Regions from separate parts of the Streptomyces odontotermitis genome, predicted to be linked through region 1. Evidence: riboswitches for the same ligand, from Rfam matches in the RefSeq annotation. Region 1 holds a riboswitch; each other region holds the start of a gene.

Region 1 (7,100 bases):
TGGGGTGGCCGCGTGGCGACGGGGGCGCCCCACCCTCCGTAAGCCCAAGAGCCCCCCAGCCCCCGCAGCCCGGCCCGTAACCCGGTCGGACCACATCAGGTCGCCCCCCGCCCCCGCTGCGGGAAGCCTTGGACGAGGCGCGGACATGGGCAGGCCATCGGGCGTGGCCGCGGACCTGGCAGGAGACGAGCGGTGGGGCAGCGAGGAGGCGGCAGCGGCGCAGGCAGGGGAGGCGGACGTGGCGGCAGACGTGGCGGCATGGGTGGCACGGGCGCCGGCGGTGGCCGTGGTGGCACGGGCGCCAGTGGTGGCCGTGGTGGCAGGGGCGACGCGTGTGACGGGGGGCGGGGGACCGGGGACGACGGGGCCCTCACCCGGGTCCAGGCATTCGTACGGGCCCTGCCCCTCTGCTTCCTCGCCTTCGGTGTCGTCTTCGACCTCTCGACGCCGCCCCGCTTCACCGCAGCCCCGCTCTTCGCGGCCGCCCCGCTGATCGCCGCCCCCTTCTACTCGCTGCTCGGCACCGCCCTCATCTGCGCGGGCTCCCTCGCCGCCGTCGTCTCGCTGCACCTCAAGAACAACACCACCACCGACGTCGAGGCCGTCACCGAGCTGCTCACCGTGGCGACCGTCGCGGTGCTCGCCCTCGTCATCAACCGCGTCGTCCGGCGCAGCGACGCCCAGCTCGCCTCCGCCCGCTCCATCGCGGAGGCCACCCAGCGCGCCGTCCTGCCGCTGCCGGACGCCCGGATCGGCGGGCTCGACATCGCCGCCCGCTACGAGGCCGCGCAGGCCGACGCCTTCATCGGGGGCGATCTGTACGCGGTGCAGGACACCCCGCAGGGCGTGCGGCTCATCGTGGGGGACGTGCGCGGCAAGGGGATGGGCGCGGTGGCCGCCGTCGCCGTCGTCATCGGGGCCTTCCGGGAGGCCGCCGAGCAGGAGAGCACCCTGGAGGCGGTGGCGCAGCGCCTGGAGCGGGCCCTCGCCCGGGAGGGCACGCGGCGCGACGGGCTCGACGCCTTCGAGGGGTTCACCACCGCCGTGCTCGCGGAGATCCCGCGCGGCCGGGACGTCGTACGGGTCATCAACCGGGGGCACCCGGAGCCGCTGGTGCTCCGGGGGGACGGGCGGATGTGTGTGCTCTCGCCGTCGGAGCCCGCGCTGCCGCTCGGCATGGGCGAGTTGGGGAGCTGGCCGGACCGGGCGGACGAGACGGAGTTCGCGCCCGACTCGACGCTGCTGCTCTACACGGACGGCCTGTCGGAGGCGCGGGACGCGAACGGGGAGTTCTACGACCCGGCGGCCCGGCTCGGCGGCCGGATCTTCGCCGGCCCCGAGGGCCCGCACACGCTCCTCGCGACGCTCGCCGAGGAGGTGCGGGAGCACACGGGGGGCGGGGCGACGGACGACATGGCGCTGCTCGCGGTGCGCAGGCCGACGGCCGAGGAGGGCTCCGCCCCGGCCGAGGACGGCTCCGCCACGGCCGAGGAGGGCCCCGCCGCTGCTGACGGAGGGGGCTCTGTCACCCCCCGTGACTGAACGGCGCCCCTCCGCTCAACAACTGACAGAACGTCAGTGGAATGTGAAGGTCCGGTGGGCAAAATCCTGCGGTCAACTCGCCCTGGTCCGGACCCCGGTGTCCCAATAAGTACGGGCCAAAGGCGTTAATGATCAGTGGGAACAGCTTGGAATCACGCACGGGTGTCTATTAACGTTCGATAACGCAGCGCGGTCGTCCCAGCCGGCACACGAGTCGGCTCCGTGCGCACACGCCTAATCCCGCAAGGGAGCCGGGGAACCACCAACTTGGGGTGAATCGGGCATCTGTGCCTCCGTGCCAGATGTTCGTAGGAGACCTTCCTGCTCCGAACCCGTCAGCTAACCCGGTAGGCGAGAAGGAAGGAAAGGAGTGCGCCCCAGTGGCGTCCAACCGGCCTGCCCCCCAAGCCGTGTACGTGCCGAATGACGACGACTTCGGCGGGTACGACGAGGAATCCTGGGAGGAGTGGAATCCGACCGAGGACTCCGTCCGCCCCGTCCGCGGCAGGCACCGTGTGCACAAGAAGGGCGGCGGGTTCGCCCGCAGCTCCACGGTCCTCGGCGTCGGCGTCATAGCCGCTGTCGGCGCGGGCGGCATCGCCACCGCGCAGGACGGCAAGTCGCCGGTCGCGATATCGATGCCCGACATACCGGGCGTGGACGCGGTCAAGGACTCGCTGCCGGAGGCCAAGTCCCTTCCCGGCGTGGGCTCTTTGATATCCGACTCGGACTCGTCCGAGCCCTCCGGCCCCGCGGCCGCCCCGCTCACCGGCGCCGGTGTCACCACTCAGGACGCCGAGCAGGGCACCACCGACGCGGGCGAGGCACTGCGCGCCCGCATCATGCAGCAGGCCGAGAACCAGCAGGACCAGGTCGACGACAAGGCCCAGGCGGCGGCCGAGGCGGCCGCCGTGAAGAAGGCCAACGAAGAGGCCAAGGCCACACAGGACGCCGCCGAGGCGAAGGTCGCCGCCGCGAAGAAGAAGGCGGCCGAAGAGGCCAGGCGCAAGGCCGAGGAGGCCAAGCGCAAGGCGGAGGCCGAGCGCCTCGCCAAGCTCGCGAAGAGCTACACGCTCCCCGTCGCCTCGTACACCGTCACCGGCACCTTCGGGCAGCCCGGCTCCATGTGGTCCTCCGGCTACCACACGGGCCTCGACTTCGCCGCCCCCACGGGCACCCCGATCAAGGCCATCCACTCCGGCACCATCAAGGAAGCGGGCTGGGCCGGGGCGTACGGCTACCGCACGGTCCTGGAGCTGGACGACGGCACCGAGCTGTGGTTCTGCCACCAGTCCTCGCTCAACGTCAGCGCCGGGCAGAAGGTCCGCACCGGTGACGTCATCGGCCGCGTCGGCGCCACCGGCAACGTGACCGGGCCGCACCTGCACCTGGAGGTCCACCCGGGCGGCCAGTCCACCGGTGTCGACCCCGCCGCCTGGCTCCGTGACAAGGGCCTCACTCCCTGACACCGCGGCGGCATGCGGCATGCGGTGAGCGGCATGCGGTGAGCGGTGTGCGGTGGGCAGCGAGCGGTCATCCGTGAGCGGTACTCACTCCTGATCCCCGGCGGTCCTGGCGGCAACCCCCCGACGTCAGGGCTGCCGGTCCGGCACGCCCGCGAACGGCCGAGAAGAGTGTACGGAGCATGGAATTCCCTGATCCGTAAGGGCGTTGACGGAGCATGACTTCTCTTCGCACGCTCGGCTCTTCCGGCCTCGAGGTCTTCCCTCTCTCCCTCGGCGGCAACGTCTTCGGCTGGACTGCCGATGAGGCGCAGTCCTTCGCGGTGCTCGACGCCTACACCGCCGCGGGCGGCAACTTCATCGACACCGCCGACGCCTACTCGGCGTGGGTGGAGGGCAACAAGGGCGGCGAGTCCGAGACCGTCATCGGCAACTGGCTGCGGGCGCGCGGCAGGCGCGACGACGTCGTGATCGCCACCAAGGTCTCCCGCCACCCCGAGTACCTGGGCCTGCGCGCCGACACCATCAAGGCCGCCGCCGACGCCTCCCTGCGCCGCCTGGGCACCGACTACATCGACCTGTACTACACGCACTACGACGACCCGGACGTCCCGGTCGAGGAGATCATCGGCACGCTCGACGAGCTGGTGACGGCGGGCAAGGTCCGCGAGATCGCCGCGTCGAACATCTCCCCCGAGCGGCTCCAGGAGTTCCTGGACTTCTCCGACCGCGAGGGCCTCGCCCGGTACGTGGCGCTGCAGCCGCACTACAACCTCGTCTCCCGCGACACCTACGAGGGCCCGCTCCAGGAGGTCGCGTCCCGCGCCGGCCTGGCCGCCGTCCCCTACTGGGCGCTCGCCTCCGGCTTCCTCACCGGCAAGTACCGCCCCGGCACGACGGTGGAGAGCCAGCGGGCCGCGGGCGCGGGCAAGCACGTCGGTACCGAGCGCGGCACGAAGGTGCTCGCCGCCCTCGACGAGATCGCCCTGGACCGCGGCGCCGAGGTCGCGACGGTCGCCCTCGCCTGGCTCGCCGCCCGGCCCACCGTGGCGGCGCCCATCGCCTCGGCGCGCACGGTGGAGCAGCTGCCCGCGCTGCTCGCGGTGGCGGACCTGGAGCTGACGGAGGCTGAGGTCGCGCGGCTCACGGAGGCAAGCGCCTGAGCGAGGCCCTTCAGCCGCCCCGGTAGGGGTTGTGGGCCGGGTCGTTGTACGAGGGGTGGGGCGCCGTCGGCTGCCCGTACGGGTATCCGTACGGGGGGCCGCCCTGCGCGGGGAACCCGTACGGTGCGCCGTGCACCGGCATCCCGTACGGCGCGCCCTGCACCGGCAGCCCGTGCGGCGGCGGCACCCGGACCGGCGCCGTGGCCTGTGCCGCGTACGCGAGGGCGGGGCGGGCCACCTCGCGGCGCTCCCAGAGCGCGTGCAGCAACTCCCGCTCCCGTACGACGAAGTCGGCGCCCGCCCGGCCGCGGCGGCCCCGGTGGCGCAGGAACGCGAGGGACGTCGCGTGCGCCTCGTACTGCGCGACCGTGCGGGCCGCCTGCTTGCCGAAGGTGTGGGCCGCGTAGTCGCGGGCGATGGCGCGGGCCCGCATCGAGCCGAGCGCGTACGGCTCCGGCGGGGTGAGCCAGCCCGTGACGACGTAGGCGGGCAGCTCGGCCCGGACCGTGCGCAGCTCGCGCTGGCGGGTCCAGATGATCAGCCAGGTGAGCAGCCCGAACGCGGGCACCATGAAGAGGCCGTAGACGGTGATGAAGCCGTAGTCGCCGTAGGTCGCCGAGCCGTTCCACAGCGCGTGCATGCCCATGGCCAGGAGCAGGCCGCCGACCGGGATCAGCGCGCGGCGCACGTGGTGGCGCTCCGCGCAGAGCGCGGCGACGCCGAAGCCGATGCCGGACAGAACGGTGAACAGGGGGTGCGCGAAGGGCGACATGACGACGCGCACGAAGAACGTCGCCGCCGTGACGGAGGTGGCGAGGCCGCCGTCGGCGCCGCTGAGCTGGTCGGTGCCGAAGGCGTTGCCGAGGTAGAGGATGTTCTCGGTGAACGCGAAGCCGGTGGCGGTGACCCCGGCGATGACCACGCCGTCGACGATGCCGGTGAAGTCGCGTCTGCGGAACAGGAAGATCAACAGGACCGCGGCGGCCTTGGCGCTCTCCTCGACGATGGGCGCTATGACCGTGGCGCCGAGGGTGTCGGCGCTGGTGGGGTCCGCGGTCGCGGTGGCTATCCAGCGGGTCGCGAAGCTGTTCGCGACGATGGCTATGAGCGCCGCCGCGCAGGCGCCCCAGGAGAACGAGAACAGCAGGTTCTGCCAGGGCCCCGGCTCCACCCGGTCCAGCCAGCGGAACGCCGCGACGAGCAGCGGCACCGGCAGCGTCGCGAGGCCGAGCCCCACCAGGAAGCCCTCGGTGCCGGTCTGTTGCCGCACCAGCGCGAGGATCACCAGGCCGGACAGGGCGAGCAGCGTCACCAGGGCGCCGGCCCGGACGGCCCGCCGCTGCCACCAGTGCGGGCGGGGCGTGCGCAGGCCGGGGTGCCCGGTGCCGTCGGGGGACGGAGCCGGGGGCGCGGGATGTGTCTCCGCGGGGTGCGTCCCGTACGCGTCGTACGCGTGCTGCGCGCCGTACGCCTCGTACGGAGAATCGGTGGCCACGGCGTCGACCCTAACGAGGGTGGGGGGCGGGGCGCGACGGTGCCTCGGGCCCTCGGCCGGGGCGCGGACCGCCGGGGCGGGTGCGGTGGCGTCGCAGGCCATCGGCCCGGACGTGGTCCGAGGGGGCGCGGGGCCCCGTGAACGGGGCGTGGCCCGCGGGGCCGCGAGGCCCCGTAAAATTGCCCGCACTGTGTCTGATTCCCAGCCTTCTCCCCAGCCCCCCGCCGAGTCCCCCCGCCCGCGGGGCGGCGAGCCGCGCTTCCCCGACGGCCCGTCCCCGGACCCCGCGGGCTCGCACTTCGAGCGCCGCATCCGCAGCTTCCAGCCGCGCCGCAGCCGGGTCACCACCAGCCAGGGTGAGGCGCTGCGGAAGTACTGGTCGGTGTGGGGGCTCGACATCGACGGCAAGCGCGTCCTCGACCTGGACGAGCTGTTCGGCGGGCGGGGGCTGCCCGTCGTCCTGGAGATCGGCTTCGGGATGGGGGAGGCGACCGCGCAGATGGCCGCCGACGACCCCGGCACCGGGATCCTCGCCGTGGACGTGCACACCCCGGGGATGGGCAACCTGCTGGGGCTCGCGGGGCGGAACGGTCTGGAGAACGTCCGCGTCGCCAACGGGGACGCGATCATCCTGCTCCGCGAGATGCTCGCCCCGGAGAGCCTGGACGGGCTCCGCGTCTACTTCCCGGACCCCTGGCCCAAGGCGCGGCACCACAAGCGGCGGCTCATCCAGCCCGAGTTCCTCTCCCTCGTCGCGCCCCGCCTCAAGCCGGGCGCCCTGGTGCACTGCGCGACCGACTGGGAGCCGTACGCCGAGCAGATGCTCGAAGTCCTCGGCGCGCACCCCGACTTCGAGAACACGCGGGAGGACGGCGGCTACGCGCCCCGGCCCGACTTCCGGCCGCTCACCCGCTTCGAGGGGCAGGGCCTCGACAAGGGGCATGTGGTGCACGACCTCCTCTTCCGTCGCAGGTCCGGTGGAACGTCCGGCACATCCGGCGGGGCCTAGAGCGCCAGCGCCGCGAGCGCCCGGCGGGCCACCTCGCGGCCGATGGGCAGCGATGCCGTGGCCGCCGGGGACGGGGCGTTGAGCACGTGCACCGCGTGCGGGCCCTCCTTGATGAGGAAGTCGTCGACCAGCGTGCCGTCCCGCAGCACCGCCTGGGCGCGCACGCCCGCCGTCGCCGGCACCAGGTCGTCCGCCTTCACCGAGGGCAGCAGTCTGCGCACCGCCGTCGTGAACGCCGACTTCGACGCGGAGCGGTGCAGCTCGCCCGCGCCGTAGCGCCAGTGCTTGCGGGCGAGCTGCCAGGAGCCGGGCCAGCCGAGGGTGCCGGCGAGCTCGCGGGGGTGGATCACCGACCAGTCGTAGCCCTCTCTGGCGAGTGCCGGGACCGCGTTCGGTCCCACGTGGACGCCGCCGTGGATGCCGCGGGT
Region 2 (7,100 bases), on a different contig from region 1:
CTCATGCGCATCCGGGCCCAGGAGCGCGCCGAGGTCGCCGCGCACGTGCACGACTCGGTGCTGCACACCCTCACCCTGATCCAGCGCAACGCGGAGAATGCGGGCGAGGTCCGCCGCCTCGCCCGCGCCCAGGAGCGCGACCTGCGCGCCTGGCTCTACAAGCCGGAGGGCACCGGCAAGGACGAGGCGGAGGAGCCCGACACCCTCGCCGAGGCGGTCAGGCGCAGCGCCGCCGAGGTCGAGGACAAGCACGGCGTCCCCCTGGAGGTCGTGGTCGTCGGTGACTGCCCGCTCGACGACCGACTCTCCGCACAGATGCAGGCCGCGCGGGAAGCAATGGTGAACGCCGCCAAGTACGGTGGCGAGGGCGGCGCGGTGCAGGTCTACGCCGAAGTCGAGGGCGACACCGTCTTCGTCTCGGTGCGGGACCGCGGCCCCGGCTTCGACCTGGACTCGATCCCCGCCGACCGCATGGGCGTAAGAGAATCGATCATCGGCCGCATGGAGCGCAACGGCGGCACGGCGCGGCTGCGCGCGGTGCCGGACGGCGGCACCGAGGTCGAACTGACCATGGAGAGGGCGGAGAAGACGACATGAGCGACGCCACTGAGGCGAACGAGCCGACGGAGCAGCCCGGCACCGGGACCGAGCGTCGCGTGCGGGTCGTCCTCGTCGACGACCACCGGATGTTCCGTACGGGCGTGCAGGCGGAGATCGGCCAGACCGAGCGCACCGGCGTCGAGGTCGTCGGCGAGGCCGCCGACGTCGACCAGGCGGTCACGGTCATCACGGCCACCCGGCCCGAGGTCGTCCTCCTGGACGTGCACCTGCCGGGCGGCGGCGGCGTCGAAGTCCTGCGCCGCTGCGCCCCGTTGATGGCCGACACGGAGAACCCGGTCCGCTTCCTCGCCCTGTCCGTGTCGGACGCGGCGGAGGACGTCATCGGCGTGATCCGCGGCGGCGCCCGCGGCTACGTCACCAAGACCATCACCGGCACGGACCTGGTGGCCTCGGTCTTCCGCGTCCAGGACGGCGACGCGGTCTTCTCGCCCCGCCTCGCGGGCTTCGTCCTGGACGCCTTCGCGTCAACGGACGCGCCCCCGATCGACGAGGACCTGGACCGCCTCACCCAGCGCGAGCGCGAGGTCCTCCGCCTCATCGCGCGCGGGTACGCGTACAAGGAGATCGCCAAGCAGCTCTACATCTCCGTGAAGACGGTCGAGTCCCATGTCTCGGCGGTACTGCGGAAGCTGCAGCTGTCGAACCGGCACGAGCTGACGCGGTGGGCGACGGCCCGGCGGCTGGTCTGAGGGCCTGACGCCCCGTCGTGGGCGGGACTCACACCACCCGCGTGGCGCCCGCGAACGGCATCTGGTCGATGGGTGCGAGCCGCACCGGCGCGCTCGGGTTCGGGGCGTGGATCATCTGCCCGCCGCCCACATAGAGGCCGACGTGGCTGATGCCCGAGTAGAAGAACACCAGGTCGCCGGGGCGCAGTTCGGAGCGTGAGACCCGGCGGCCCGCGTCGATCTGGGAGTACGTGGTGCGCGGCAGGGCGACCCCCGCCGAGCGGTACGCGGCCTGGGTGAGGCCCGAGCAGTCGAAGGCACTCGGGCCGGTGGCGCCCCACACATAGGGGCTGCCGAGCGCCTTGTAGGCGTAGGAAACGGCCGCCGCCGCGCGGGAGTTGGGGGCCTTGGACGTTCCCGCGGGGGTGGCCCTCGCGTCGGCGCGGGAGGCGCCGCTGGTGTCGCTGGCGTCACGGGCGGGGCCGCCGCCCGCGAGTTCGTCGGTGACGTCCGCGCGCTGGTCCCCGGTGAGTTCGGACAGCAGCCGCCGCGCCTCGCTCAGCTTCTTGGTGACCGTCTTCTTGTGCCGCTTCAGCTCCGCCTGGCGGGACTTGAGGTCGGCGAGCTCGTCGTCGGCCTCGCCGCGCAGCCGGTCGATCCCGCGCAGCTCCTCCTGGACGCGGGTGACGGCCGCGGCCTGCCTGCTGCCCGCGCGGTCGGCGAGCGTCGCGCGGTCCAGGAACTGCTCGGGGTCGGAGGAGAGCGCGAGCTGGACGGACGGGTCGAGGCCGCCGGTGCGGTACTGCGCGGCGGCGTACGAACCGAGACTTTCGCGCGCGGAGTTGAGCCGGTCCTCCTTGCGGGCCGCCTCGTCGCGGAGCCCGTCCAGGGCCTTGTCCGCCTTGTCGGCCTTCTCCTTGGCGCCGTTGTACTTCTCGGTGGCGGCCTCCGCCTGGTGGTAGAGGGCGTCCACCTTGGCCTTCACCTCGGCGGGGCTGAGCTTGGGCTCCGCGTGTCCGGTGCCTTCGAACGCGGTGGCCGTCGCTGCCGACGCGAGTGCGAGGGTGGCGGCGGTACGGGCCGTATGGCCGCTGAGCGAGCGCTGTTTGGGCTTGCGGTGCGCTGCCACGAGTCGGGCCCCTTTCGCGTCCGGCGGCGGCCCGCACAGGGGAACGGGGCCGCCGCCGGACTTCTCGGCGGTGGTGGCCGACGGCCGCCCCTGGTCCGAGCGGCGGTGGGGAGCCGGTCACCTGGGCAAGGACGCTAAACCTGAGCGTCACGAGTTGGTGACGGATTGTCCGCAACTGACGCAAGGGGACGATGCGATGACCGTATGTGACCGAGCTGCCCGCGGGGCGGCGTCCCACTCCCTTACGTCCGTGACCGATGTGGTGTTTGTGGGCGACCTCGCCGTCAAGTGGTGCTATCGGCCCGGTTAGGCTCCGGACTCATGGACCTACTCATCCATCTCTTCGTCGGCCTGCACATCATCGGCATCGCCGCGCTCCTGGGTGGCTTCCTGACCCAGATGAAGCAGATCGGCGCGGGCGCGGCCCGCTTCACGCCGGCCATGCTGCACGGCGCGCTCACCATGCTGGTCACGGGCGTCGTCCTGGTCGGCCTGAACCAGGCCGACGACAACCCGGTCAACAACATCAAGATCGGCGTGAAGCTCGGGCTGCTGATCGTGATCCTCGCGCTCGTCTATGTGAAGCGGGACGACGAGAAGGTGGACAAGGCGATGTTCGGGACGGTGGGCCTGTTCACGACGGCGAACATCTTCATCGCGGTGCTCTGGACCTGAGCCTGCACGCGGTGCTCCGGACCTGAGCCCGCGGAGAAAAAGGGCACCCACGCGTGTGGGTGCCCTTTTCGTGTTCCAGGAGAGGGTTACGCGGGCCGCACCACGCTGTGGATCGGCATGTAGTAGATCGACTCGACGCGGACGTTCGCGCCCGGCTTCGGGGCGTGGATCATCTTGCCGTTGCCGATGTAGATCCCGACGTGGCTGATGTCGTCGTAGAAGAAGACGAGATCGCCCGGCTTGGCGTCGGCGGTCTTCACCGTCGTGCCGACCTTCACCTGGTCCCAGGTGGTGCGCGGCAGGGAGATCCCGGCGGACTTCCACGCGGCCTGCGTGAGCCCGGAGCAGTCGAAGGAGTCGGGTCCGGTGGCGCCCCACACGTAGGGCTTGCCCATCTGTGCCTCGGCGAAGTCGATCACCTTGGCGGCCTTGGTGGCGTAGCTGCCGTCCGTGCTGCCCGAACCGGAGCCGGAGCCGGAACCCGAGCCGGACCCGGACCCCGAACCGGAGTCGGAGCCGCCGTTCTGCTCCTTCTCCTGCTCCTTCTGCTTCGCGGCCTCCTCGGCCTTGCGCTTGCGCGCCTCCTCGGCCTGCTGCTTGCGGGCCAGCTCGGCGGCCTTGCGCTTGGCGGCCTCTTCCTTCTTCTTCTCGATCGCCGCGAGCCGCGCCTTCTCCTCGGCGGTCAGCTTCGACAGGAGCTCACGGGCCTCGCGGAGCTTGCCCTGGACGTCCTGCTTGCTCGTCCTCAGGTCGTCCCGCGACCGGCTCAGGCTCTTGAGGCTCTGCGCCGCCTTCGTGCGCTGCTTCGTCGCGGACGCCTGCTGCGACTGGAAGGTGTCGACGGCTCTCTTCTGGCGCGCGGTGAGGCGGTCCGAGAGGTGGTTCTGGTCGAAGTAGCCCTGCGGGTCGCTGGCCAGCATCGCCGTGGCGGTCTCGGAGACGGCCCCGGTCCGGTACTGGGCGGCCGCGAACGAACCGAGCTCCTGGCGGGCGTCGTTGAGCTTGTCGGTGCGCTTGGCCACGTCGTCCAGGAGGCGGTCGACCTTCTTGCGCTGCTTCTCGGTCTTCTCCTTGGCCGAGTTGTACTTCTGTGTGGCCACGCCCGCCTGGTGGTACAGGGCGTCGACCTTCTTCTGGACCTCTTCGAGGCTCGGCTTCTGCGGGGCGGAGGGCGCTGCGTTCGCGCTCTGCGACAGGAGGGCCACGGAGGTGAGGGCCGCCGTCGTGATGCCGATGGCGGGGGCTGTACGTATTCCGGCAATGCGGGTCCGCGGCTTGCGGTGCGACGCCAAGGGAGGCGACTCCTTCCGTAGACCGCCTACCGGGTTAGCTGTCGGGTTCGGGCGGGTGGTTCGGAAGGCTGCCCTACAGTCCCGTACTTCGTACGGGACCGATTCACCCCAAGGTCTTGGTGGGTCCCCGGCTCCGAGGGGGTCGGACTCGGCGGAGGCCGCGCGTTCCCGGCGGGGTTCGCCGGTGGGATCACGTGCGGCCCGCGGAGCACGCTAGCCAACTCGTGTGCTCCGTGTGAAGGTTGATGTTCGATATGCCCGATACATTTTCGTGACTTTACGAAGGCCAAGACGCGCCCTTGACGGCCGGTGGCGCAGCGTGACCGGTCGCGTGCACCGGGTGGCGCGAGGGGTGCCGCGGGGCGGGTGGCCGGAACCCGGGGCGGGTTGTCAGTGGGTCCGCCTAGACTCGGGAGGCGATGAGCAGCCTCTTTGATGACAGCTTCCTGGCGGACCTCAAGCCCTCGCAGGCCCATGAGGAAGAGCCCCCGCCGCCGCCCGAGGACAGCGCTCCGGAGCCCATTCCGGACGACCTGTTCGGCGGGAAGTTCGACGCGCCCCCGCCGCCCCGGGACGCGCACTACCGCGACGGCGCCCCCCGCCCGGTCCTCGACCCGGCGGCGCTCCTCGACGGGCTGAACGAGAACCAGCGCGCGGCCGTCGTCCACGCCGGCTCCCCCCTGCTCATCGTCGCGGGCGCCGGTTCGGGCAAGACCCGCGTCCTGACCCACCGCATCGCCCACCTCCTCGCGGAGCGCGGCGTGCACCCGGGCCAGATCCTCGCGATCACGTTCACGAACAAGGCCGCGGGCGAGATGAAGGAGCGCGTCGAGCAGCTCGTCGGGCCGCGGGCGAACGCGATGTGGGTGTCGACGTTCCACAGCGCCTGCGTCCGCATCCTGCGCCGCGAGTACAAGAAGCTGGGCTTCACGTCCTCCTTCTCGATCTATGACGCGGCGGACTCCAAGCGCCTGATGGCCCTGGTCTGCCGCGACCTGGACCTGGACCCGAAGAAGTTCCCGCCCAAGTCCTTCAGCGCCAAGATCTCGAACTTGAAGAACGAGCTGATCGACGAGGAGGACTTCGCCGCCCAGGCCGCCGACGGCTTCGAGAAGACCCTCGCCGAGGCGTACGCGATGTACCAGTCGCGCCTGCGCGAGGCCAACGCCCTCGACTTCGACGACCTGATCATGACGACGGTCAACCTGCTGCGCGCCTTCCCGGACGTGGCCGAGCACTACCGCCGCCGCTTCCGCCACGTGATGGTCGACGAGTACCAGGACACGAACCACGCGCAGTACGCGCTGGTGCGCGAGCTGGTGGGCCCCTCCGGAGAGGGCAGTGATCCCGGCGAACAGGGCGAGCTGTGCGTCGTGGGTGACGCCGACCAGTCCATCTACGCCTTCCGCGGCGCCACCATCCGCAACATCCTCCAGTTCGAGGAGGACTACCCGGACGCGACGACGATCCTCCTGGAGCAGAACTACCGCTCCACGCAGACGATCCTGAGCGCCGCCAACGCGGTCATCGAGCGCAACGAGAGCCGCCGCCCCAAGAATCTCTGGACCAACGCGGGCGCGGGCGCGCGCATCACCGGCTACGTCGCGGACACCGAGCACGACGAGGCGCAGTTCGTCGCCGACGAGATCGACCGCCTCACGGACGCGGGCGACGCCAAGGCGGGCGACGTCGCGATCTTCTACCGGACGAACGCGCAGTCCCGTGTCTTCGAAGAGATCTTCATCCGCGTCGGCCTGCCCTACAAGGTCGTCGGCGGCGTCCGCTTCTACGAGCGCAAGGAAGTCCGGGACGTCCTCGCCTACTTGAGGGTCCTCGCCAACCCCGAGGACGCGGTGCCGCTGCGCCGCATCCTGAACGTGCCGAAGCGAGGCATCGGCGACCGCGCCGAAGCGATGATCGACGCGCTCGCGCAGCGCGAGAAGATCTCCTTCCCGCAGGCCCTCGCGCGCGTGGACGAGGCGTACGGGATGGCGGCCCGCTCCGCCAACGCCGTCAAGCGCTTCAACACCCTCATGGAGGAGCTCCGCACGGTCGTCGAGTCCGGCGCGGGCCCGGCCGTCGTCCTGGAGGCCGTGCTCGAGCGGACCGGTTACCTGGCCGAGTTGCAGTCCTCCACCGACCCGCAGGACGAGACCCGCATCGAGAACCTCCAGGAACTCGCCGCCGTGGCCCTGGAGTTCGAGCAGGACAACGGCGCGACCGAGGAGGGGACGGACACCGACACCGACACGGCCGCCGACGCCGCCGCCGATGCCGACGAAGGCGCCGCCCCCGCCGGTTCGCTCTCCGACTTCCTGGAGCGCGTCGCCCTCGTCGCCGACTCGGACCAGATCCCCGACGAGGAGGACGACGGCTCCGGCGTCATCACGCTCATGACGCTCCACACCGCCAAGGGCCTCGAGTTCCCGGTGGTGTTCCTCACCGGCATGGAGGACGGCGTCTTCCCGCACATGCGCACGTTCGGCAAGACCAAGGAGATCGAGGAGGAGCGGCGCCTCGCGTACGTGGGCATCACGCGCGCGCGGGAGCGGCTCTACCTCACCCGCTCCGCGATGCGCAGCGCCTGGGGCCAGCCCTCGTACAATCCGGCGTCGCGCTTCCTGGAGGAGATCCCCGAGGTCCACGTGGACTGGAAGCGCACGGGCTCGATGGGCGCCCCGGCCTCCTCGGGACCGGCGGCCGGTGTCGCCGCCT
Region 3 (7,100 bases), on a different contig from region 1:
CCCGCGCAGTCACCGCTCCTCGACCTCGCGAGCAACGACTACCTGGGCCTGGCCCGCCACCCCGAGGTGACCGAGGGCGCGGCCGCGGCGGCCCGGCGCTGGGGCGGCGGCGCGACCGGCTCCCGCCTGGTGACGGGCTCGACCGAGCTGCACGCCCAACTGGAGCAAGAACTCGCCGAGTTCTGCGGCTTCGAGTCGGCCCTGGTGCTCTCCTCCGGGTACGCGGCGAACCTCGCCGCCGTCACGGCGCTCGCCCCGCACGGCTCCCTGATCGTGTCGGACGCGGACAACCACGCCTCGCTCATCGACGGCTGCCGGCTCGCCCGGGGCGCCACCCAGGTCGTACCGCACGCGGACCCGGACGCGGCCCGCAAGGCGCTCGGCACCCACGCGGGCCCGGCCGTCGTCGTCTCCGACTCGGTGTTCTCCGTCGACGGCGACGCGGCCCCGCTCGCCCAACTGGCCGCCGCCTGCCGGGAGTTCGGCGCCGGACTGATCGTCGACGACGCACACGGCCTCGGGGTGCTCGGCGAGGGCGGGCGCGGCGCGGTGCAGGCGGCGGGGCTCGCCGGGGCGGCCGACACGGTCGCCACCGTCACCCTGTCGAAGTCCTTCGGCAGCCAGGGCGGCGCGGTCCTCGGCCCCGCGAAGGTCATCGACCACCTGGTCAACGCGGCCCGCACGTTCATCTTCGACACGGGTCTCGCCCCGGCGGCGGCGGGCGCCGCGCTCGCCGCCCTGCGCCTGCTGCGCCGGGAGCCCGAACGCGCCGCGCGGGCCCGCGCGGTCGCCGCCGAGCTGCATCAACGGCTCACGGGCGAGGGGCTGTTGGCGGTGCGACCGGACGCCGCCGTCGTGTCCGTACGGGCGCCGTCGCCGGAGGCGGCCGTGCGCTGGGCGGCGGAGTGCCGGGCCCAGGGGCTCGCCGTGGGGTGCTTCCGGCCCCCGTCGGTGCCGGACGGCATCTCGCGACTGCGGCTGACCGCCCGCGCCGACCTCGACGAGACGCAGATCGCCGACGCCGTACGGGTGATCAGCCGCAGTGCACCCTGAAGTACCTGTTCGACAAGTACCTTTTCAACAGGTACCTGTTCAACAAGTATCTGATCAACCACCCCCCTACCCAAGGGAGTTGACGAACTCCTCCCAGCTGGCGGCGGGGAACAGCAGGGCGGGCCCCGCCGTGTCCTTCGAGTCGCGCACGGCGACCTGGCCCGTCAGCGCACCGGTGGTGAGCTGGGTGGTCTCGACACAGTTGTTCATGCCATTGCTGTGGCTGCTGCGCCGCCACAGCGCACCCCGGAGCGCCGTGCTGGAACGTACGTGCCGAGGCAGTGCGGTCATGGTGCCTCCTTACGCGCCGTCGCCTATCCCGGCGATGAAATCCGTTGATTCCTCGGGCGAAAGTGCTTGAGCGGTCACCGAGTTGAAGGCATCGGTGTATGCCTGGAGGTCTTCTTTCCGCTCGAGATAGAGGCTACTCGTCAAATGGTCGAGAACAACCACATCCAGATCAGCAATGTTCGGAAATGAGAAAATAACGAAAGGCCCGATGAGCCCACCGTGCTCTCCGGCGGCGAACGGAAGGACCTGAATCCGTACATGCGGCATTTCGGCCGCTTCCAGTAACCGCCTCAACTGCCCGTTGCGCACCCGCTCCCCACCGACCATCCGGCGCAGCACCGCCTCGTCCAGGACGACGCTCAGCCGCAGCGGCACCGGCGCGCTCAGCACGTCCTGGCGCGCCATGCGCACCTCCACCAGGGCGTCCACCTGCGCGTCCGGCAGTCCGTCGAGCGCCGCCCGGGTCACCGCGCGGGCGTAGTCCTCGGTCTGCAGCAGCCCCGGCACCACCGAGGTCTCCAGCGTCCGCACCCAACTCGCCTGTGACTCAAGGCTGATGAAGTCCCGGTACGCGGGCGGCAGCAGCCCCCGGTAGGCGTGCCACCAGTGGTGGCGCCCGCCCTCGTCACCGGTGCCCGCGAGCGCCACGAGCAGCTCGCGCAGGTTCGGGTCCTTCACCTCGTACGCCTCGAGGAGCAGGCGCATGTCGTCCGGCTTCACGCCGCTGCGCCCGGTCTCGATGCGGCTCACCTTCGACTGGTGCCAGCCGACGCGGGTGGCGGCCTCGCCGCTGGTGAGCCCCGCTTCCTGGCGCAGCGCGCGCAGCTCGGCACCGAGCTTGCGGCGGCGCACCGCGGGTCCGTACTGCATGGCCGTCTCCTTCCGGCTCCATCCGGCTCATCATGGCTCCATTTCGGCCCGGACCGGCGGTACGGTCGAGTGTTCCCGGCGACCGTGGAGGAAGCGCCAGTCTGGTGCCCAAATACGGTCGGCCGTAGCAGAGTTCACCGCTTTGAGCGACAGATATATGCACATCTCGGTGGATCGCCACGCGTGAACGGCACGAGAGTGGCAGGCTGGCCGAAGCACCAGTCCGGGGCCGTCCTCGAAGCCATCCGTCATGCGTCGGCGTCCGGGCCCGGTGGGAAAGGGACAGCGACGCCATGGCAGACCATCAAGAAGCAACCGTCACTCTGCCGAGCGATCCTGCCTCGGTCTCCGCGGCCCGCAAACATGTCTCAAACGTTCTGACCGACTGGGGGCTGCCGAGCGACGGCGAGACCGCGGACACGGTCCGCCTCATCGTCTCCGAGCTCGCGACCAACGCCGTGCAGCACACCTTCGGCCAGTCACCCACCTTCACCGTCGACCTCGAACTCGACCGCGACGAGCGACTGCGCATCGGCGTCACCGACAGCCACCCCCGCTACCCCAAGCGGCTGCCCGCCGCCGTCCAGCAGGACAACGGCCGCGGCATGGTCATCATCCGCTGGCTCACCGCCGAGTGCGGCGGCAAGCTCACCGTCCAGCCCACGTCCGAGGGCGGCAAGACGGTCTGGATCAGCCTCCCTTGGACCCCGGCCACGGTCCAGAGCTGAGCGCGCAGTCGACCATCGCCATCGCCCCTTTTCAGGGGCGCCCGAACGCGCTGCGCAGCAGGGCCCGGAACGTGTCCGTCGCGGGGCTCGGCTCGTCGGCGCGGTACACCACCGAGATGACGCGGCGCAGATCGCCCGGCTCGAGGGCCCGCACCCCGACCGGCGCGGGCGCCGTCCGCGCCACCATCTCCGGTACGACGGCGACGCCGAGCCCCGCACTCACCAGGGCGCTCACCAGCGCGTACCCGGGCGTCTCGACGCGGACGGAGGGCGTGGCGCCCGCGCGGGCGAGCGCCGACTCCACCACCGTCCGGTACGGGTGCGAGGGCGCCATGCTGATCAGCGGCTGCCCGGCGAGCTCGGCCAGCGGCAGCCGCGCGGACCCGCTCGACAGCACGTGCCCCGGCGCGGTCACCAGGACCAACTCCTCGACCAGGACGGTCTCTTGGCCCAGCGAGGCGGGCAACTGCGGTGGCTCCGCCGGCTGGTAGAAGTGGGTGAGGGCGAGGTCCACCGCACCCTCCGCCACCGCCGCGATGCCGAGCGGCGGTTCATAGCCCGTGACGGTCAGCTCCACGTCCGGGTGGGCGCGCCGGAACGCGGTCAGGGCGGGCGGCAGCAGATGGATGCCCGCGGTCGTGAACGTGCCGAGCCGGAGCCGCCCGCCGGAGAGCCCCGCCACCTGCGCCAGTTCGTGCCGCGCCCGCTCCATCTCGTCGAGCACCCGCCGGGCCCGCGCGAGAAGGAGCTCGCCCGCACCGGTCAGCCGCGCCCCGCGGTGGTGGCGCACCAACAGGGCGGCGCCCGCCTCCCGCTCGAGCTTGGCGAGCTGCTGGGAGAGCGCGGGCACGGTGTAGCCGAGGCGCTCGGCGGCCCGGGTGATCGAACCGGCCTCGGAGACGGCGACGAGGGCGGCGAGGCGCGTCGGGTCGTACACGGGACTCTCCTCGGCCGTGCTGAGCCTAAACGTCTGCTTAAGCCAGACCCAGGATATTCCACATACCTGCTGAAGACCCGGTCCAGGCACGCTGGGCCCATGGACGCTCAACTGCTCGCCTTCACCGGCCTCGCCGCCGCGCTCGTCGCCATGCCGGGCGCCGACTTCGCCGTCGTGGTGCGGCACGCCCTCGTCTCCCGCCGCGCCGGCGCCGTCTGCGCGCTCGGCATCGCGGCCGGGCTGCTCGTGCACACGGCACTCGCGGTCGCGGGGGTCGCGGCGGTCCTCGCGTCCGTACCGGCGCTGTTCCGCGCGCTCCAACTGGTGGGCGGCGCCTATGTGCTGTACCTGGGGGTGCGGGCGCTCGAAGGGTGGGTGCGGACGCGCGGGACGACGCGGGCAGAGGCTCCGGACGCCGTGGCGGTGGCGGACGTGCGGGGCGGGCTGCGCGAGGGCTTCCTCACCAACGCCCTGAACCCGAAGGCGTCGCTCACCTTCCTCAGCGTGCTGCCGCAGTTCGTGCCCGACGGCAGCCCGGCGATGCCCCGCACCCTGCTCCTCGCGGCGATCGTGGTGGCACTCGCCGTGCTGTGGTTCCAGGTGGTGGCCCTCCTCGTGGACCGGCTCGGGACCTGGCTGCGGCGGCCGCGCACCGCCCGCGCCATCGAGGGCCTCACCGGCACCGCGCTCGCCGCCCTCGGTCTGGCCCTGCTGTGTGAACCGCTCCTCGGCTGAGGCGCACCGATCCCTGGCGGACCGGCCGCGACGAGCGGCCCGCGCGCCGCACCAGACGCGGCAGCACGCCCCACAGCGCGCCGCACACCAGGAGCGTCCCCGCGCCCGCGCCCACCCCGGCCGCCCGGCCCGCCGTCACGTCGACCACGAGCAGCACCGCCCCGCCGAGGGCGAGCACGAGCACGCCCATGCCGACCCCGGCGAGCCGGGAGGAGACCCGTACCACCAGCGGCTTGGCACCCTGCCGGAACAGGGCGCGGTGCAGGGCGGCGGGCGCCGTGAAGAGGGCGGCGGCCAGCACCGCGAGCAGCAGCGTGGCGACGTACGTGCCGCGCTGCACGGTGTCGAGCGACGGGAAGCGCGGAGTGAACGCGAGCGACAGCAGGAACGCGAAGAGGATCTGGACGCCGGTCTGGGTGACCCTCAACTCCTGGAGCAGCTCGGAGAAATTGCGGTCGGCCCGCTGAAGAGGCGTCTCGTTGCGGTCCGTACAGAGGTGGCGGGCGGGCATGGCACACGAGTAGCCGCGCCCGCCCGCCTCAACCGTGGCAGGGGAACCGCAGATCCAGGGATCTGCGGTTCCGCAGGGCCGAAGGGCCGGGAGGCCGGGGGTCAGCGCACCCTGCCGTACCAGACGCTCTTGGTCCAGATCTTCTGCTTCCGCACCACGTCACCCGTCTTCGGCGAGTGCCAGATCTTGCCGCCGCCGGCGTAGATCCCGACGTGGTAGACGCTCCGGCCCGAGTGGAAGAACACGAGGTCGCCGGGGGCCCGCCGGGACTTCGAGATGTGGCGGGTCTTGTTGTACTGCTGCGCGGCGGTGCGCGGCAGCTTCTTGCCGGCCTTCTTGAACGAGTACAGCGTCAGGCCCGAGCAGTCGAACCGGTGCGGTCCGACCGCTCCATAGCGGTACGGAGAGCCCTTCTTGGAGGCCGCTACCTTGAGCGCTTTCGATGCGTGCGTAGCCGCTTGTGCGTCGCTTGCGAGGCCGGGAGCCACGATGGTCCCGCCCACCGCCGCGAGCGTCAGTGCCGACGCGGCGCCGGCCCTGGTGAGCAACGGAACACGATTCAGCGCAGTCATGCGCAACCCTTCGTCAACCGCCTGTGAAGGATGACCTGTCGGATTCGGGCTGGCGAAGTTGCCCGGCCGCGGTGTGCGGCTTCACCCCAAGGGCCGTCCGGATCAAGCCCGGTGGCCCGTCGTGCCTGGGTCCTCCACTCCTGCCGATGCATTCTTCGTCGACCGGTCATCCGGGCAGCGGCAGGACTCGGCGTCCGCCCGGACCGCCCCGCCGCGGTGGCGGGGGCTTGTCGTCGAAAGGGATCTTGACCCGTCAACCCCGAGAATTCCGAGCCGAATCGGCAGTTTGTGAGGCTCCTCACGACTGACCTGTTCGGGTGGACAGCGGTGAATGGGGGAAATCGGCGCGACGGCAGAGCATCGCTCGACCAGCACCGGAATCACGTATTCCGGTGCGCGCGTACAAACCTTGCGCAACTCTGGACCGCGTCCGGACCGAGGCCCGCCTACGCTGATCGGGGGACCACGTCTGGTCCGTTTCACGCCGCGACCGGACGGTGCGGCGCGGCGCGCGCGGCGCTCGATGGGCCGCGCGCCGGCCGCCGGCGGGCCCTCAACCCCCGGACTGTGGCGGAACGGTGACGCGCTGTGACCGCCGTTCGCCGTCCAGCACCCGCAGGGCCTGGGCGAGCGTCGTGGCGTGCACCTCGCTCTCGCCGCGCTGGTGCATCAGGGCCAGCGCGTCCCGCAGTTGGGTCGCCTTGCTGACCAGCGCCTGGGCGGCGCGGAGTCCGCCGTACGTGGTGGTGGAGCGGGCCGGGTTGATGCGGCCGAGGAGGTCCACGGCCTCCAGGTAGCGGTCGATCAACTCGCCCTCGGCGCGCGTCAGGGCGGGCAGCGGCGGCAGTTCGGGGAGCATGCGCGGCTCACCTCGCGCCCGGCGCGGAGTCCTGCGCGCCCCGGCGGCCCGGTACGACCCGGTCCACGAGCCCGTACGCGACGGCCTCGTGCGCGTCGAGGATCTTGTCCCGCTCGATGTCGGCGGCGACCCGCTCGGGGCTCTGACCGGTGTGCCGGACCAGCAGCTCCTCCAAGAGGGCGCGGGTGCGCAGCAGTTCGTCGGCCTGGATCACCAGGTCCGAGGTCTGCCCCTGGATCGGCTCGGTGACCGTCGGCTGGTGGATCAGGACCCGGGAGCCGGGCAGCAGGGACCGCTTGCCCGGCGTGCCCGCCGCCAGCAGGACAGCGGCGGTACCGGCGGCCTGGCCCAGGCAGACGGTCTCCACGTCGCAGGAGACGTACTGGAGCGTGTCGTAGATCGCGGTCATCGCGCTGAACGAGCCGCCGGGGGAGTTGATGTAGAGCGAGATGTCCCGGTCCGGCGTCTGGTGCTCCAGATACATGAACTGCGCCATCACGTCGTTGGCCGAGGTGTCGTCGACGGGTGTCCCGAGGAAGACGAT

The links. Region 1 has a riboswitch for cyclic di-AMP ahead of ACQB60_RS42565 (M23 family metallopeptidase). Riboswitches for the same ligand answer to the same signal wherever they lie in the genome.
Region 2: linked by a shared signal. The riboswitch ahead of ACQB60_RS35590 (C40 family peptidase) and the one ahead of ACQB60_RS42565 (M23 family metallopeptidase) in region 1 are both predicted to bind cyclic di-AMP.
Region 3: linked by a shared signal. The riboswitch ahead of ACQB60_RS39460 (C40 family peptidase) and the one ahead of ACQB60_RS42565 (M23 family metallopeptidase) in region 1 are both predicted to bind cyclic di-AMP.

What each region holds. Positions count from the first base shown of each region.
Region 1 is NZ_JBNJLS010000029.1:77,846-84,945, forward strand. Features, by position in the region: gene ACQB60_RS42560 (PP2C family protein-serine/threonine phosphatase) at 259-1,542, shown strand; cyclic di-AMP (ydaO/yuaA leader) riboswitch at 1,764-1,911, shown strand; gene ACQB60_RS42565 (M23 family metallopeptidase) at 1,923-3,008, shown strand; gene ACQB60_RS42570 (aldo/keto reductase) at 3,224-4,168, shown strand; gene ACQB60_RS42575 (PrsW family intramembrane metalloprotease) at 4,179-5,537, opposite strand; gene trmB (tRNA (guanosine(46)-N7)-methyltransferase TrmB) at 5,854-6,672, shown strand; gene lhgO (L-2-hydroxyglutarate oxidase) at 6,669-7,100, opposite strand, start outside.
Region 2 is NZ_JBNJLS010000019.1:55,314-62,413, forward strand. Features, by position in the region: gene ACQB60_RS35570 (ATP-binding protein) at 1-597, shown strand, start outside; gene ACQB60_RS35575 (LuxR C-terminal-related transcriptional regulator) at 594-1,310, shown strand; gene ACQB60_RS35580 (C40 family peptidase) at 1,339-2,418, opposite strand; gene ACQB60_RS35585 (hypothetical protein) at 2,740-3,093, shown strand; gene ACQB60_RS35590 (C40 family peptidase) at 3,180-4,385, opposite strand; cyclic di-AMP (ydaO/yuaA leader) riboswitch at 4,394-4,549, opposite strand; gene pcrA (DNA helicase PcrA) at 4,805-7,100, shown strand, end outside.
Region 3 is NZ_JBNJLS010000024.1:65,989-73,088, reverse strand. Features, by position in the region: gene ACQB60_RS39495 (8-amino-7-oxononanoate synthase) at 1-1,053, shown strand, start outside; gene ACQB60_RS39490 (DUF397 domain-containing protein) at 1,120-1,344, opposite strand; gene ACQB60_RS39485 (helix-turn-helix domain-containing protein) at 1,354-2,214, opposite strand; gene ACQB60_RS39480 (ATP-binding protein) at 2,508-2,942, shown strand; gene ACQB60_RS39475 (LysR family transcriptional regulator) at 2,974-3,879, opposite strand; gene ACQB60_RS39470 (LysE family translocator) at 3,979-4,614, shown strand; gene ACQB60_RS39465 (DUF6328 family protein) at 4,553-5,125, opposite strand; gene ACQB60_RS39460 (C40 family peptidase) at 5,227-5,697, opposite strand; cyclic di-AMP (ydaO/yuaA leader) riboswitch at 5,701-5,868, opposite strand; gene ACQB60_RS39455 (hypothetical protein) at 6,251-6,556, opposite strand; gene ACQB60_RS39450 (ATP-dependent Clp protease proteolytic subunit) at 6,564-7,100, opposite strand, start outside.